DNA from 4 places in the Bradyrhizobium sp. Kon69 genome. Region 1 is predicted to be linked to each of the others. Evidence: predicted binding sites of a transcription regulator. Region 1 holds the regulator's gene; each other region holds the start of a gene.
The links. Region 1 encodes LexA, which represses DNA repair genes until DNA is damaged. Its sites were predicted from a motif close to TGTTCNNNNTGTGTTCNG; they were not measured.
Positions count from the first base shown of each region.

Region 2: a site for LexA is predicted at 817-834, ahead of AC0L3U_RS00255 (single-stranded DNA-binding protein). Genes of this name have one in related genera too.
Region 3: a site for LexA is predicted at 1,731-1,748, ahead of AC0L3U_RS11750 (YifB family Mg chelatase-like AAA ATPase). Genes of this name have one in related genera too.
Region 4: a site for LexA is predicted at 1,881-1,898, ahead of AC0L3U_RS09285 (ImuA family protein). Genes of this name have one in related genera too.

Region 1 covers NZ_JBVVOS010000018.1:45,126-48,243, forward strand. The annotation lists gene AC0L3U_RS23370 (molybdopterin molybdotransferase MoeA) at 1-1,186, shown strand, start outside; gene lexA (transcriptional repressor LexA) at 1,362-2,063, shown strand; gene AC0L3U_RS23380 (hypothetical protein) at 2,528-2,962, shown strand.
Region 2 covers NZ_JBVVOS010000001.1:51,999-55,116, forward strand. The annotation lists gene AC0L3U_RS00250 (outer membrane protein) at 1-266, opposite strand, end outside; gene AC0L3U_RS00255 (single-stranded DNA-binding protein) at 999-1,499, shown strand; gene gyrA (DNA gyrase subunit A) at 1,870-3,118, shown strand, end outside.
Region 3 covers NZ_JBVVOS010000007.1:105,325-108,442, reverse strand. The annotation lists gene AC0L3U_RS11765 (CpaE/TadZ family protein) at 1-432, shown strand, start outside; gene AC0L3U_RS11760 (tetratricopeptide repeat protein) at 456-1,253, opposite strand; gene AC0L3U_RS11755 (PilZ domain-containing protein) at 1,334-1,579, opposite strand; gene AC0L3U_RS11750 (YifB family Mg chelatase-like AAA ATPase) at 1,807-3,118, shown strand, end outside.
Region 4 covers NZ_JBVVOS010000005.1:223,920-227,037, forward strand. The annotation lists gene AC0L3U_RS09275 (UdgX family uracil-DNA binding protein) at 1-565, opposite strand, end outside; gene AC0L3U_RS09280 (putative DNA modification/repair radical SAM protein) at 565-1,800, opposite strand; gene AC0L3U_RS09285 (ImuA family protein) at 1,961-2,749, shown strand; gene AC0L3U_RS09290 (Y-family DNA polymerase) at 2,646-3,118, shown strand, end outside.

The DNA.
Region 1 (3,118 bases):
GCTTGCCGCGGTGCTGGCGGGTGCGGAGCCGCTGCCGGAAGAAATGATCTCCCTCGACGAGGCCTACCATCGCGTGCTCGCGCGTGACGTCGCGGCAAGGCGCACGCAGCCGCCGCAAGCGATGTCGGCCATGGACGGCTACGCCGTGCGCGCGGCCGATGCCGCAACGATCGATTCGGAGCTCACCGTCATCGGCGAAGTCGCGGCGGGCCGACCCTTCGCGGGGACGGTCGGCGCCGGCGAGGCCGTGCGGATCTTCACCGGCGGCGTCGTTCCCTTTGGCGCGGACGCCGTCGTGATCCAGGAGGACACGGTCGCCGCCGGCAAGCGCATCACGATCAAGGAAGCCGCGATCGCCGGTCGGCACATCCGCCCCGCAGGCGTCGATTTCCGCGAGGGCGACGTGCTCCTGCGCAAGGGAAGTCGTCTCACCGAGCGCGACCTCGCCCTCGCCGCCGGGATGAACCATCCGCACCTTGGCGTTTTCAGACGTCCGAAAGTCGCGATTCTCGCCACCGGCGACGAGCTGGTGATGCCGGGCACCACGCCCGGCCACGGCCAGATCGTCTACTCGAACGGCTACGCCCTGCACGCGCTTGCCCGCAGCGAGGGCGCCGAGACCATTGATCTCGGTATTGCCGCCGACACGCTGGAGGCGACCACCGCCGGCATCGGCCGCGCCCGCGAGAGCGGCGCCGACATCCTGATCACGACCGGCGGCGCATCGGTCGGCGACCACGATCTGGTCCAGCAGGCACTGCGGGACGAAGGCATCGCAATGGCGTTCTGGAAGATCGCGATGCGGCCAGGCAAGCCGATGATGCACGGGCGGCTCGGCGCAATGGGTGTGATTGGCCTGCCGGGCAATCCCGTGTCGTCCTACGTGTGCGCGTTCCTGTTCATGGTGCCGCTGATTCGCGCCCTGTCGGGCCGTTCGGCGATTCACCATCGCCGTGAGCGCGCCGTGCTCGGCCGCGAAATCGGCGCCAACGATCAGCGCGAGGACTATCTGCGCGCGCATCTGGAGGAGCGTGACGACGGCACACGCGTCGTTCTTCCCGTCAATCATCAGGACTCTTCGCTGCTTGCGAATCTCGCTGCAGCACAGGTACTTCTCGTGCGCGCACCGTTCGCGCCGAAGGCCGAAGCCGGCACGGCTTGCGAAGTGTTGCGGCTCCCCGTCTGAGCGTCCCGCAATGCGCGTTCCGCGAACTTTGCTCTGTTCACGGTAAATTAAGCAGTTGCGGAACATGTATCGAACATATAGTGTCCGTTCATGATTTGTTTCGAGTATGTAGCGGCTTATTGCCGAATTCTGCGTCTCATAATCGGACGACATCAACCGGGGGACTTTGGTCGAGATGTTAACGCGCAAACAATACGAGCTTCTGCGGTTCATCAGTGAACGTCTGAAGGAAAGCGGCGTGCCGCCCTCCTTCGACGAGATGAAGGATGCGCTCGATCTGCGCTCGAAGTCGGGCATCCATCGCCTGATCACGGCGCTCGAGGAGCGTGGCTTCATCCGACGCCTGCCCAACCGCGCCCGTGCGATTGAAGTCATCAAGCTGCCGGAGCTCCAGGCAGCCGCAGGCAGCCGCCGCGGCTTCACGCCGAGCGTCATCGAGGGCAATCTCGGCAAGGTGCGTGCGAGCTCCAGCCTGCCCGCGGACGACGGCGAACGTCCCGTCGCGGTGCCGGTGATGGGCCGCATCGCGGCCGGCACGCCGATCGAGGCGTTGCAGACCCGCAGCCATACTATCAGTGTGCCGCCCGACATGCTCGGTTCGGGCGAGCATTACGCGCTCGAAGTGCGCGGTGATTCCATGGTCGAGGCCGGCATCCTCGACGGCGACATGGCGCTGATCCAGCGCAACGAGAGCGCCGATACAGGCGACATCGTGGTGGCGCTGATCGACGACGAGGAAGCGACGCTGAAGCGCTTCCGCCGCCGCGGCGCCTCGATCGCGCTCGAGCCCGCCAACGCAGCCTATGAGGTCCGCATCCTGCCGCCCAACCGGGTGAAGATTCAGGGCAAGCTGATCGGGCTTTACCGGAAGTACTGATACCGGGCGTCCTTGATCCCGGGAGTACTTGATACCGGAGGTGCCTGGCGCCTCGCGCGCTTCCGATCGGCATCGCCGGTCAGAGATTGGAGCGGATCATCGTCCGTTCCGGCTGGGTAGTCTTTCTGGTTCTGCACAGACTATCCGGCCCCTCCTTCGGCGCTGGCTCCTCACGACGCCCACGAAGCGGCACTGGTTGGCGGCACAAGTGTTCGAGGAAACGGCGGCCGGCGATCAAGCTCGACCGTTGCAGTCAAGCCGGCGATATTCGCGCACGCGCCTCCCGAATGCATCGCAACTCGCTTTGTTCCTATTGAATTCGGGAAAGATAATGTGATCGCGGCTCACGGAAACCAGCCGCAGATTTGCCCACAACCAAGCAGAGCGTTCATGCTTCAACTCTGATAGAGGCCTGCGCCTCGATTAAGAGACGCGGGTTGCTATCCCAGCATGAGGAGCACCCGATGTGTGACTACAGCCTGCATGCCGTCGCGTCGCGCCCCGCCGAAGTCGGCGAGACGATCGTCACGACAAGCTTCCGCGGCACCTCGACGCGCGGCTTCGCCTCGGCGGCCGATCCGTCTGTTGCCGTCTGCCTGCTGCCGGGAACGGAGCTCGCCTTCGCCGACGACGTTCGCTACGACAATCGCTGGATCTGGACGCGCACCATCAATTCCCGCGTGGGCAAGTTCGGCAAGATCGACCCGCACGTTCCCGACCGCCATCATGACGCGATCGAATTCCCCGACGGCAAATACGTGCTGGTGACGCAGCTCGTCGAAGGCCAGCGCGCGACCGTGCTGCAACTGCCGGTGACTCAGTCGGTCACCGAGCGCGAGCACAAGGCGCAGATTATCGCCGACCGGCAGCCGACCGTCAGGCACCTGCCGATCGGCTGACACAGCCGTCTCCGGCTACGAGGTCGGGGGTCAGGATTGAATTGCCATCGCCGGCCGTGGCCGGCGAGATGGTACGGCTTGCGTCCGCGAAATCCAATCGGATGGACCAAGCCCGCACGTCTCCGCCGCACGAAGTTTGAGCCGCCCTGCCTGAAT
Region 2 (3,118 bases), on a different contig from region 1:
CCATCGGCCTCGATGCCGAACACGACATTGCCGGTCTGCCAGTTGTAGCCGGCGGTACCGCCGACGAAGCCGCCCTTCATCTTCGGGTCGGTCGAGGAATTTTCCCAGGCGCCGCCACCGACGATACCGAGGTAGAAGCCGGTCCAGTTGTAGACCGAAGCCATGGCCACCGGAGCCTTGGTGTAGGGGCGCGCCGCCAGATCAGCGGCCGAGGCCGGGGCAGCGAGAGCGAACAAACAGGCCGAAGCCAACCAAATCTTTTTCATTTTCAACTAATCCCAGTCCCAGTTTCTGATTGTGCCTTCCACGATAGGGAAGGGCATCGGACTCACTTGCCCAACTGAGGCCGTACTTACACCATTGAAGCCGCAAGTTGTGTCACTGGAAAGCCACAGCGGCCTGAAAATGGTGCAATTACCGACCTTTGGTTCCCCATGGGAACAGCAACGAAAAAGGCCGGCGCGAGTCCGGCCTTGCATTGATGGATGTCAGTTCGATCAGTATTTCGCAATCACCGGACCGCCCTAGCGATAGTTCAAGCGGACGAGGCCCATGTCGCATCCTGGCGAATCCGGTCGCTGCCGAATGCCGCCCCCTCGGGCGTTGTGAAGCCGATCGTGCGGTCGCCGAGGAAGATGCGGCGGCAAAATCCGTCCTCCGAAATGCAACAAGAACGTGGGCAGGGCGAGTATCCATAACTTATTGAATGTTAAGTTCTTTCCATCGTTTCGGGAGCCTACAAAGGTTCCAGTCGCTGCGCGCATTCCCGCACTACATTGGCCGATCGACGCCACACATCGATGCGGTCGTTTCGCTAAGAACAAATCTGGAACGAACGGGAGGTCGATGCTATATGTGGGGATAACCGGAGGGGTGACGGACTGATCGTCGTCCGCAAGCGTTCGGCGAGCGTATAGGGTCGCCTCAACAGGCACGGCGGAACGCGGGGAGCGGACCGGCCTTCTTGAATTCAGTGGCATTCGGAGCGGAGAGCGGAGATGGCGGGAAGCGTCAACAAGGTCATTCTGGTTGGAAATCTCGGCAAGGATCCTGAAATCCGCCGCACCCAGGACGGGCGGCCGATCGCCAATCTGAGCGTCGCGACCTCGGAGACGTGGCGCGACAAGGCCACCGGCGAGCGCAAGGAAAAGACCGAGTGGCACCGCGTCGTGATCTTCAATGAAGGGCTCTGCAAGGTCGCCGAACAGTATCTGAAGAAGGGCGCCAAGATTTACGTCGAGGGTGCGCTCCAGACCCGCAAATGGACCGACCAGAGCGGCGTCGAGAAGTACTCGACCGAAGTGGTGCTGCAGGGCTTCAACTCGACCCTGACGATGCTGGACGGTCGTAGCGGCGGCGGTGGGGGAGGCGGCAGCTTCGGCGACGAGCCGGGCGGCGATTTCGGCTCCTCCGGTCCGGTCAGCAGCGCACCGCGCCGTCCCGTTGCCGCCGGCGGCGGTGGCCGCAACAGCGACATGGACGACGATATCCCGTTCTGAGCGATTCCGTTCTAAGAGCGGGCGTTTCGATGCGGACGCGCCGGCCGGATGGCGGTGCTTCTCATCTCGTGTCAGAAAATCGCACTAATCGGCAGGACGGGCTCGGGATTTCCGGGCCCGCTTCATGTTTGGGGTGAGCTCCGATTGCGGCTTGGCAAGCGCGCTGACGGGGCGAACTCGCCGCGCGATTTTCCACGCGTGAGCGGCGATTTTGCAAGGCCGATGCAGGGGCTGTCCGAGACACCGCTCGCAAGGGCTTAAGTTGTTGGAAAAATAGGCGGAAAAAGCGCTTCCCAGATCGCCGCGAGGGTGGTTATCAGAGGCTCGATGCGCTATATGATTCCCAGATAAAACCTCACCGGATTTCCCCTTGGCTGACGACGACGACAAGCCCGGCGACCAGCCGGCGCAACCCTCGGATATTCGCCCCGTCTCCATCTTCGAGGAGATGAAGAAGTCCTATCTCGACTACGCCATGAGCGTGATCGTGGCGCGGGCGCTGCCTGACGCCCGCGACGGTCTGAAGCCGGTGCATCGCCGCATCCTGTACTCGATGAACGAGCAGGGGCACACGCCGGACAAGAAGTACGTCAAGTCCGCCCGCGTGGTCGGTGACGTCATCGGTAAATATCATCCGCATGGCGACCAGTCGATCTACGACGCCATGGTCCGGATGGCGCAGGACTTCTCCATGCGCGTGCCGCTGATCGACGGCCAGGGCAATTTCGGCTCGGTCGACGGCGATCCTCCGGCTGCCTATCGTTATACCGAAGCCCGATTGACGAAGGTGGCGCTGGCTCTGCTGGCCGACATCGACAAGGACACCGTCGACTTCCAGCCGAACTACGACAACAACGAGACCGAACCGTCGGTCTTGCCCGCCAAGTTCCCGAACCTGCTCGTCAACGGCGCCGGCGGCATCGCTGTCGGCATGGCGACCAACATCCCGCCGCACAATCTCGGCGAGGTCATCGATGCCTGCGTCGCGCTGATCGACAACCCCGCGCTCACCATCGACGAGCTCATCAACATCGTGCCGGGACCGGATTTCCCGACCGGCGGCGTCATCCTCGGACGGCAGGGCATCCGCGCCGCCTATCACCTCGGCCGCGGCTCGGTCATGATGCGCGGCAAGGTCGCGATCGAGACCATCCGCAAGGAGCGCGAGGCGATCATCATCAGCGAGATTCCCTACCAGGTGAACAAGGCGACGATGGTCGAGCGCATCGCCGAACTGGTCAAGGAAAAGAAAATCGAGGGCATCGGCGACCTGCGCGATGAATCCGATCGCGACGGCTACCGCGTCGTCATCGAATTGAAGCGCGACGCGGTGCCGGATGTGGTGCTCAATCAGCTCTACAGGTTCACGCCGCTGCAGACGAGCTTCGGCGTCAACATGGTGGCGCTCGACAGCGGCCGTCCGCGGATCATGCATCTGAAGGACCTGCTGGCGATCTTCGTCGACTTCCGCGAGCGGGTCGTCACGCGGCGCACCAAGTTCCTGCTCGCCAAGGCCCGCGATCGCGCCCATATCCTGGTCGGTCTGGCGATCGCGGTCGCCAATATCGATGAGATGATCCGCGTCATCCGGACCTCGCCCGACCCGACGACCGCGCGCG
Region 3 (3,118 bases), on a different contig from region 1:
CTGGTCAACGCGGACGACATCGTGATCGTGGCCGAGCCCGATCTTGCGAACCTGCGCAACACCAAGAACATGCTGAACGTGTTGAAGGCGGCGCGGCCGAACGACCGGCCACCGCTCTACTGCATCAACCAGGTCGGCATGCCCAAGCGTGCGGAGATCGAGGTCAAGGCCTTCGCCAAGACCATGGAGAGCCAGCCGATCGCGGTGATCCCGTTCGACTCGAAGCTGTTCTCGACCGCGGCCAACAACGGCCAGATGATCGCGGAGGTCTCCAAGAGCCACCGCACGACCGAGCTGTTCCAGAACATGGCGAACCGCCTTGCCGGGCGCGGCGAGGTGAAGAAGCCGAAGCGCTCGCTGCTCGGGCCGCTGCTGAAGAAGCTGAAGGGCAGGTCGGGGCGCGGATCAGCCCCGCATCGCAAGGCGATGTAACCAAGGCATCCTGACGCGCGCCGTTACTTCTCCGCCCGCTGCTGCTTTTTCACCAGCAACTGCCGCAGCGCCGTGACCTTTGCCGCCGCCTGATCCGGCGGCAGGTCCGCCTTCACGATGGTTTCGGCCTCGGCCTGCTTTCCTTCCAGTCCCAGCACGAGCGCGAGATTGGCGCGCACGCGCGAATCGGCGGGATTGCGCGCGTGCGCCCGGCGCATCGTTTCCTCTGCCCGCGGCAGATTGTTCTGCAGCATGTAGGACAGTCCGAGATTGGACAGCACCGACGGCTCGTCGGGCACGATCTTGAGCGCGGCGGCGTAATATTGCTGCGCTTCCTCGTTGCGGCCGAGTTGATCGAGCGCGGCGCCCTGCGCCGACAGGATATGCCAGTCGGGATCCTCGGGCGAATGCGCGCGACCGAGGACGTCGAACGCCTGCTGGAAACTGCCGCTGTCGGCGAGCGCGCGGCCGTAGCCGGCGAGCAGCGCCTTGTTACTGGAATGGGCGAGCACGGCCTGCTCCAACACCGCGAGCGCCTGCGCGCGCTGGCCGGTCTGGCGCAACGCCTTGCCGTATTCGAGCGCGACGTTGGGATCGCCAGGCTTGGCGCGATAGCGCTCGCGCAGCGCGTCCATGTCCGGCCTCACGTCCGGCTTGGTGTCGGACTTCGCGTCGGCCCTGCCAGCCGTTTCCGACTTTCCGCCGAGCGCGCCGGTAATGTCCTCGATGCCAGTGGTCTGACAGCCGCCAAGAGCCAGGATCAGAAGCGCGGAAAACAGATATCTCGCCGGAGGAGAGGCGACGGACAAACGCTTGGACATACTCTGATCACTCGGCGACTGATCAGAGATGCTTACCGATTAACGCTAAAGTCCCGTTAAGGCGGGGTGCTTCCGATAGCTCAGTCGGTGAATTCAGCGCCGAACTCGCAGCCGATGCGCCAGCGCAGGCGGCACTGGCGGGAATAGTCCGGCGCGAAGATGATGGTGAATTGCGGCGGCACTTCCAGAAATTCCGCCACCACTTTCACGCCGCCATCCGAAATATCGGTGATCGTGCAGTCCCGCGGCAGCGAACCCGCGCCAAAATGAATCTTGGCGAGCCGCGTGCACATCCGTCGTTCGCTTCTCCGGCGATTTGCAAGCATTTGAATTGTTCACCCGTTAGACCACGGCCCATCCCGCACCCCTAGGAGTAGCGGACATTCGTTGGGATGTGCTGAGCAGAGCAGCTTGCATTCGAGGCGTAGTGTCTCCGTCGTGTTTACGATCGGTTAGGGCCTCCCGGCCCCCTGAGTATGTTCCTGTATTGTTCTTGCAAGAGCCGGCCCGCTCTGCTACCCCTAATTGTGCAAAAGGGCAGGCTGGTTCGGGCATGGTTCAGCGGGTTTCTACCGTCGCCTTTGAGGGGATCGAGGCCCGCGCGGTCGACGTGCAGGTGCAGGTCGCGCCCGGTTTGCCGGCCTTCGCGATCGTCGGTCTCCCCGACAAGGCCGTGTCGGAGGCACGCGAGCGGGTCCGCTCGGCGCTGATCGCCTCGGGGCTGGCGCTGCCGGCCCGGCGGATCACCGTCAATCTCGCGCCCGCTGATCTGCCCAAGGAGGGCAGCCATTACGACCTGCCGATTGCGCTTGGGCTGATGGGGGCGATCGGCGCGATTCCCCCGGATGCGCTGACCGGCTTCACCGTTCTGGGCGAGCTTGGCCTCGACGGATCGATCGCGCCGGTGGCCGGTGTCCTTCCCGCCGCGATCGGCGCCAATGTGCGCGAGGAGGGGCTGATCTGTCCGGCGGCTTGCGGCTCGGAAGCGGCATGGGCGAGCCCGGACATCCAGATCATCGCCGCGAGTTCGCTGATCCAGATCGCCAACCATTTCAAGGGAACGCAGGTGCTGTCGCGGCCTGTGCCGAAGGTGCATGAAGCAGCAAGCTCGCCGCTCGACCTGCGCGACATCAAGGGCCAGGAGAGCGCCAAGCGGGCGCTGGAGATCGCGGCCGCCGGCGGCCATCACCTGCTCATGATCGGCGCGCCCGGCGCCGGCAAATCGATGCTGGCGGCACGGCTGCCCTCGATCCTGCCACCGCTGTCACCGGGCGAGTTGCTCGAGGTGTCGATGATCGCCTCTGTTGCCGGCGAGATCGAGGGCGGCGCGCTGACGGCGCGGCGGCCGTTCCGATCGCCGCATCATTCCGCCAGCATGGCCGCGCTCACCGGCGGCGGCATGCGCGCCCGGCCCGGCGAGATCTCGCTCGCGCATCAGGGCGTGCTGTTCCTCGACGAGCTCCCGGAATTCGATCCGCGCGTGCTGGATTCGCTGCGCCAGCCGCTGGAGAACGGCGAGGTCTCGGTGTCCCGCGCCAATCACCGCGTCACCTATCCCGCGCGCTTCATGCTGGTCGCCGCGATGAATCCCTGCCGCTGCGGCAATGCGTTCGAGCCCGGCTATGCCTGCAAGCGCGGCCGCATCGACCGCTGCACCGGCGACTACCAGGCTCGCATCTCGGGACCGCTGATGGACCGCATCGATTTGCGCATCGAGGTTCCCGCGGTGACCGCGGCCGATCTGATCCTGCCGCCGCCGGCAGAGGGCTCGGCCGAAGTCGCCGCGCGCGTGGCCGCCGCCCGCGACATCCAGCTCGCCCGCTACGCGGATGCCGGCCTGCCGAAGGTTCGCACCAATGCCGAAG
Region 4 (3,118 bases), on a different contig from region 1:
CTGATGTGAACGAGAGCGCGTGGCCATCCCAATGCGCGCACAAATCCGGCGTCAGGATCGACCAGGGCATGTCGGCAAAGCGCTTGGCGAAGAACGGTGCGGCGAGCTCGACGATGTGATGCTCCGGCTCGAACCAGGCGACGTAATGTGCTTCGCGTTCCCTGCCGATCTCGCGGAAGCGCACGAAGGCGTGCATCTTGTGCTCGTCGCGATAGACCGCCTTTGCCATGGCCGTAACTTGCGCGACATCGGCATCGGTCGCGACCTCCATGAGGTCGTGATTGTCCTTCAGCCGAAACAGCAGGCGATAGAGGATCGCGAAACGCTCGGGATCGCGATGGAGGATCGCGGCCTTGGCGAGCTCGACGAATTTTGCCGGCACGTTGAAGGTGCCGTCGCCACCCGCCGGCAGCGGAGACGGCGAGGGCGGCGTGAACAGCTCCGCTTCGCCGCCCTGCACGGTCCAGGTGACATCGGCCGGTTTCATTTGGTGAAGCACGAGGCTACGCGCGGCTTTGCGCCAGCCATCGAAATCGGTTTCGTTCTCGAGGGTGATGTATTGCATCAGAAGCCAAATCCCAGTTGTGTTGCCTTCGGCTTGAACTGTTCGATCAGCCGTGCCTCGTCGAGGCGATGCGGCGCGGGCCGGTGATCGCTCAGCACGATGAACGGCAGCGCCTTGTTGCGGGGCACATGCAGCCGCGCGAGATCGGCGACGCGGATCGTGGTCGTGCGCCGCGTTGCGATGATGCGATCGACCGCCTTGGTGCCGAAGCCCGGCACGCGCAACAATTCCTCGCGGCTGGCGCGGTTGACGTCGAGCGGGAAGTGGTCGCGGTGGCGTAATGCCCAGGCGAGTTTTGGATCGATGTCGAGCGGCAGCATCGCACTGTCGTCGACGATCTCCGCAACGTCGAAGCCGTAGAACCGCATCAGCCAGTCGGCCTGGTAGAGACGGTGCTCGCGCAGCAAGGGCGGCGCGCGCAGAGGCAGCGCGCGGCTGGCATCGGGGATCGGGCTGAACGCGGAATAATAGACGCGCTTCAGCCTGTATGAACCGTAGAGATTGGCGCTGGTGTGGAGGATGGTGTGGTCGGAGGCCGCGTCGGCGCCGACGATCATCTGCGTGCTCTGGCCGGCCGGCGCGAAGCGCTGCGGCTTGGCTTTCGTGTTCGCGCTGCGGCTTTCCTCAGCCTCGTCCAGCTTCAGCCGCAGCCGGCCCATGGTGCGGCGGATCGCGCGCACGTCCTTCTCGGGCGCAAATTGCTGCAGGCTCGTCTCCTGCGGCATCTCGATGTTGATGGAGAGACGGTCGGCATATTTGCCAGCCTCGGAGATCAATGCATCGTCGGCCTCCGGGATCGTCTTGAGATGGATGTAGCCACGGAAGTGATGCTCCTCGCGCAGTTTGCGCGCGACGCTCACCACCTGCTCCATGGTGTAGTCGGGGTTGCGGATGATGCCGGAGGAGAGAAACAGTCCTTCGATGTAATTGCGCCGGTAGAAGTCGAGCGTCAGCTTGACCACTTCGTCGATGGTGAAGCGGGCACGCGGCACGTTGGAGGAGGCGCGGTTGACGCAATAGAGGCAGTCGTAATTGCAGGCGTTGGTCAGCAGCACTTTGAGCAGCGAGATGCAGCGGCCATCCGGCGCGTAGGAATGGCAAATGCCCATGCCGGGCGCGGTCGAGCCCATGCCCTTGCCGTCGCTGGAATCCCGCCTCTCGGTGCCGCTGGAGGCGCAGGACGCGTCGTACTTGGCGGCGTCCGCCAGGATTTCCAGCTTGCGTTGCACGTCCATATTGGAATCCCTTTGATTCAGCTCATGAATCCCAAGGCCCGCCAATTCGATTGACTCCCGGGGCGTCGTTAGCTTTATATTAGAACATATCATGAACAAATGAGCTAGCCGCTGGTTCTCTTTTTGAGAGCCATCGGCAATCACCCTTGAGGAGCGGCGTATGAGCGGCGCACGAACAAGCGCGCTTGCAGCCTTGCGCGGCCAGATCGAGCGCATCGAGACGGCGGAGGTCGTGCATCATCATGACCGTGTCGCGCTCGGCCATAGCGAAGTAGACAGCGCGCTGAAGGGCGGGCTCGCGCGCGCGGCAATCCACGAGGTGTTTTGCGAAGGACGTCAGGGCGCAGCCGCGACGGGCTTTGTCACGGGCCTTGCGGGGCGCGTGACGGCGCGCAAACCGCTGCTGTGGGTGCGGCAGGATTTTTCAGACATTGAAACCGGTGCGCTGTCGATGAGCGGGCTCGCCGAGATCGGTCTCGATCCGCGCCGCATGGTGATGGTGCGCGCCGCCGACGTGGAGAGCGCGTTGCGCACGTCGGCCGATGCGCTCGCCTGCGACGCGCTGGGCGCCGTCGTGCTCGAGCTCTGGGGGGAGACAAGGCAGTTCGATCTGGTGGCGAGCCGCAAGCTGACGCTGGCTGCGCAATCTTCCGGTGTCACCGGCCTGTTGCTGCGGATGGCCGCGCAACCTTTACCCTCGACCGCCGAGACCAGATGGATGCTGCGCGCGGCGCATTCGCCGCCGGGCGCGATGTGGAGCGCTTGGGGGGCGCCGCGCTTCGATGCCGAGCTCCTGCGCAATCGTCATGGCCCGTGCGGCCGGTGGATCATGGAATGGAAATGTGATGAGTGCCAGTTCTCTGAATCGTCGGCGTATCCTCAGCCTGTGGCTGCCGCGCCTGCCCATCGATCGGATCCAGCGGTTCTTCGGCAACGTCGGACTGCATGAAAATAATGCGCCCAGCATCGTCGTTGCCAAGGACAGCAACGCGCTGGTGATCCATGCGCTGGACGAGGCGGCCGAGCGCCTCGGTCTGCATATCGGCCAGCCTCTGGCCAATGCCCGGGCGATGTGTCCTGATTTAAAGGTGTTCGACGCCGATGCCGTGGCCGATGCCAAGACGATCGGCGACATCGCCGACTGGTGCGACCGTTTCACGCCGCTGGTGGCGCTCGATCCGCCGCACGGGCTGTTCCTCGACATCACCGGCTGCGCGCATCTGTTCGGCGGCGAGGCTGCGCTGTTGCAAACCCTTGTCCGTGCCCTCGACCGCCAGGGCTTTGCCGTCAGCGCGGCGATCGCCGGCACCTCGGTCTG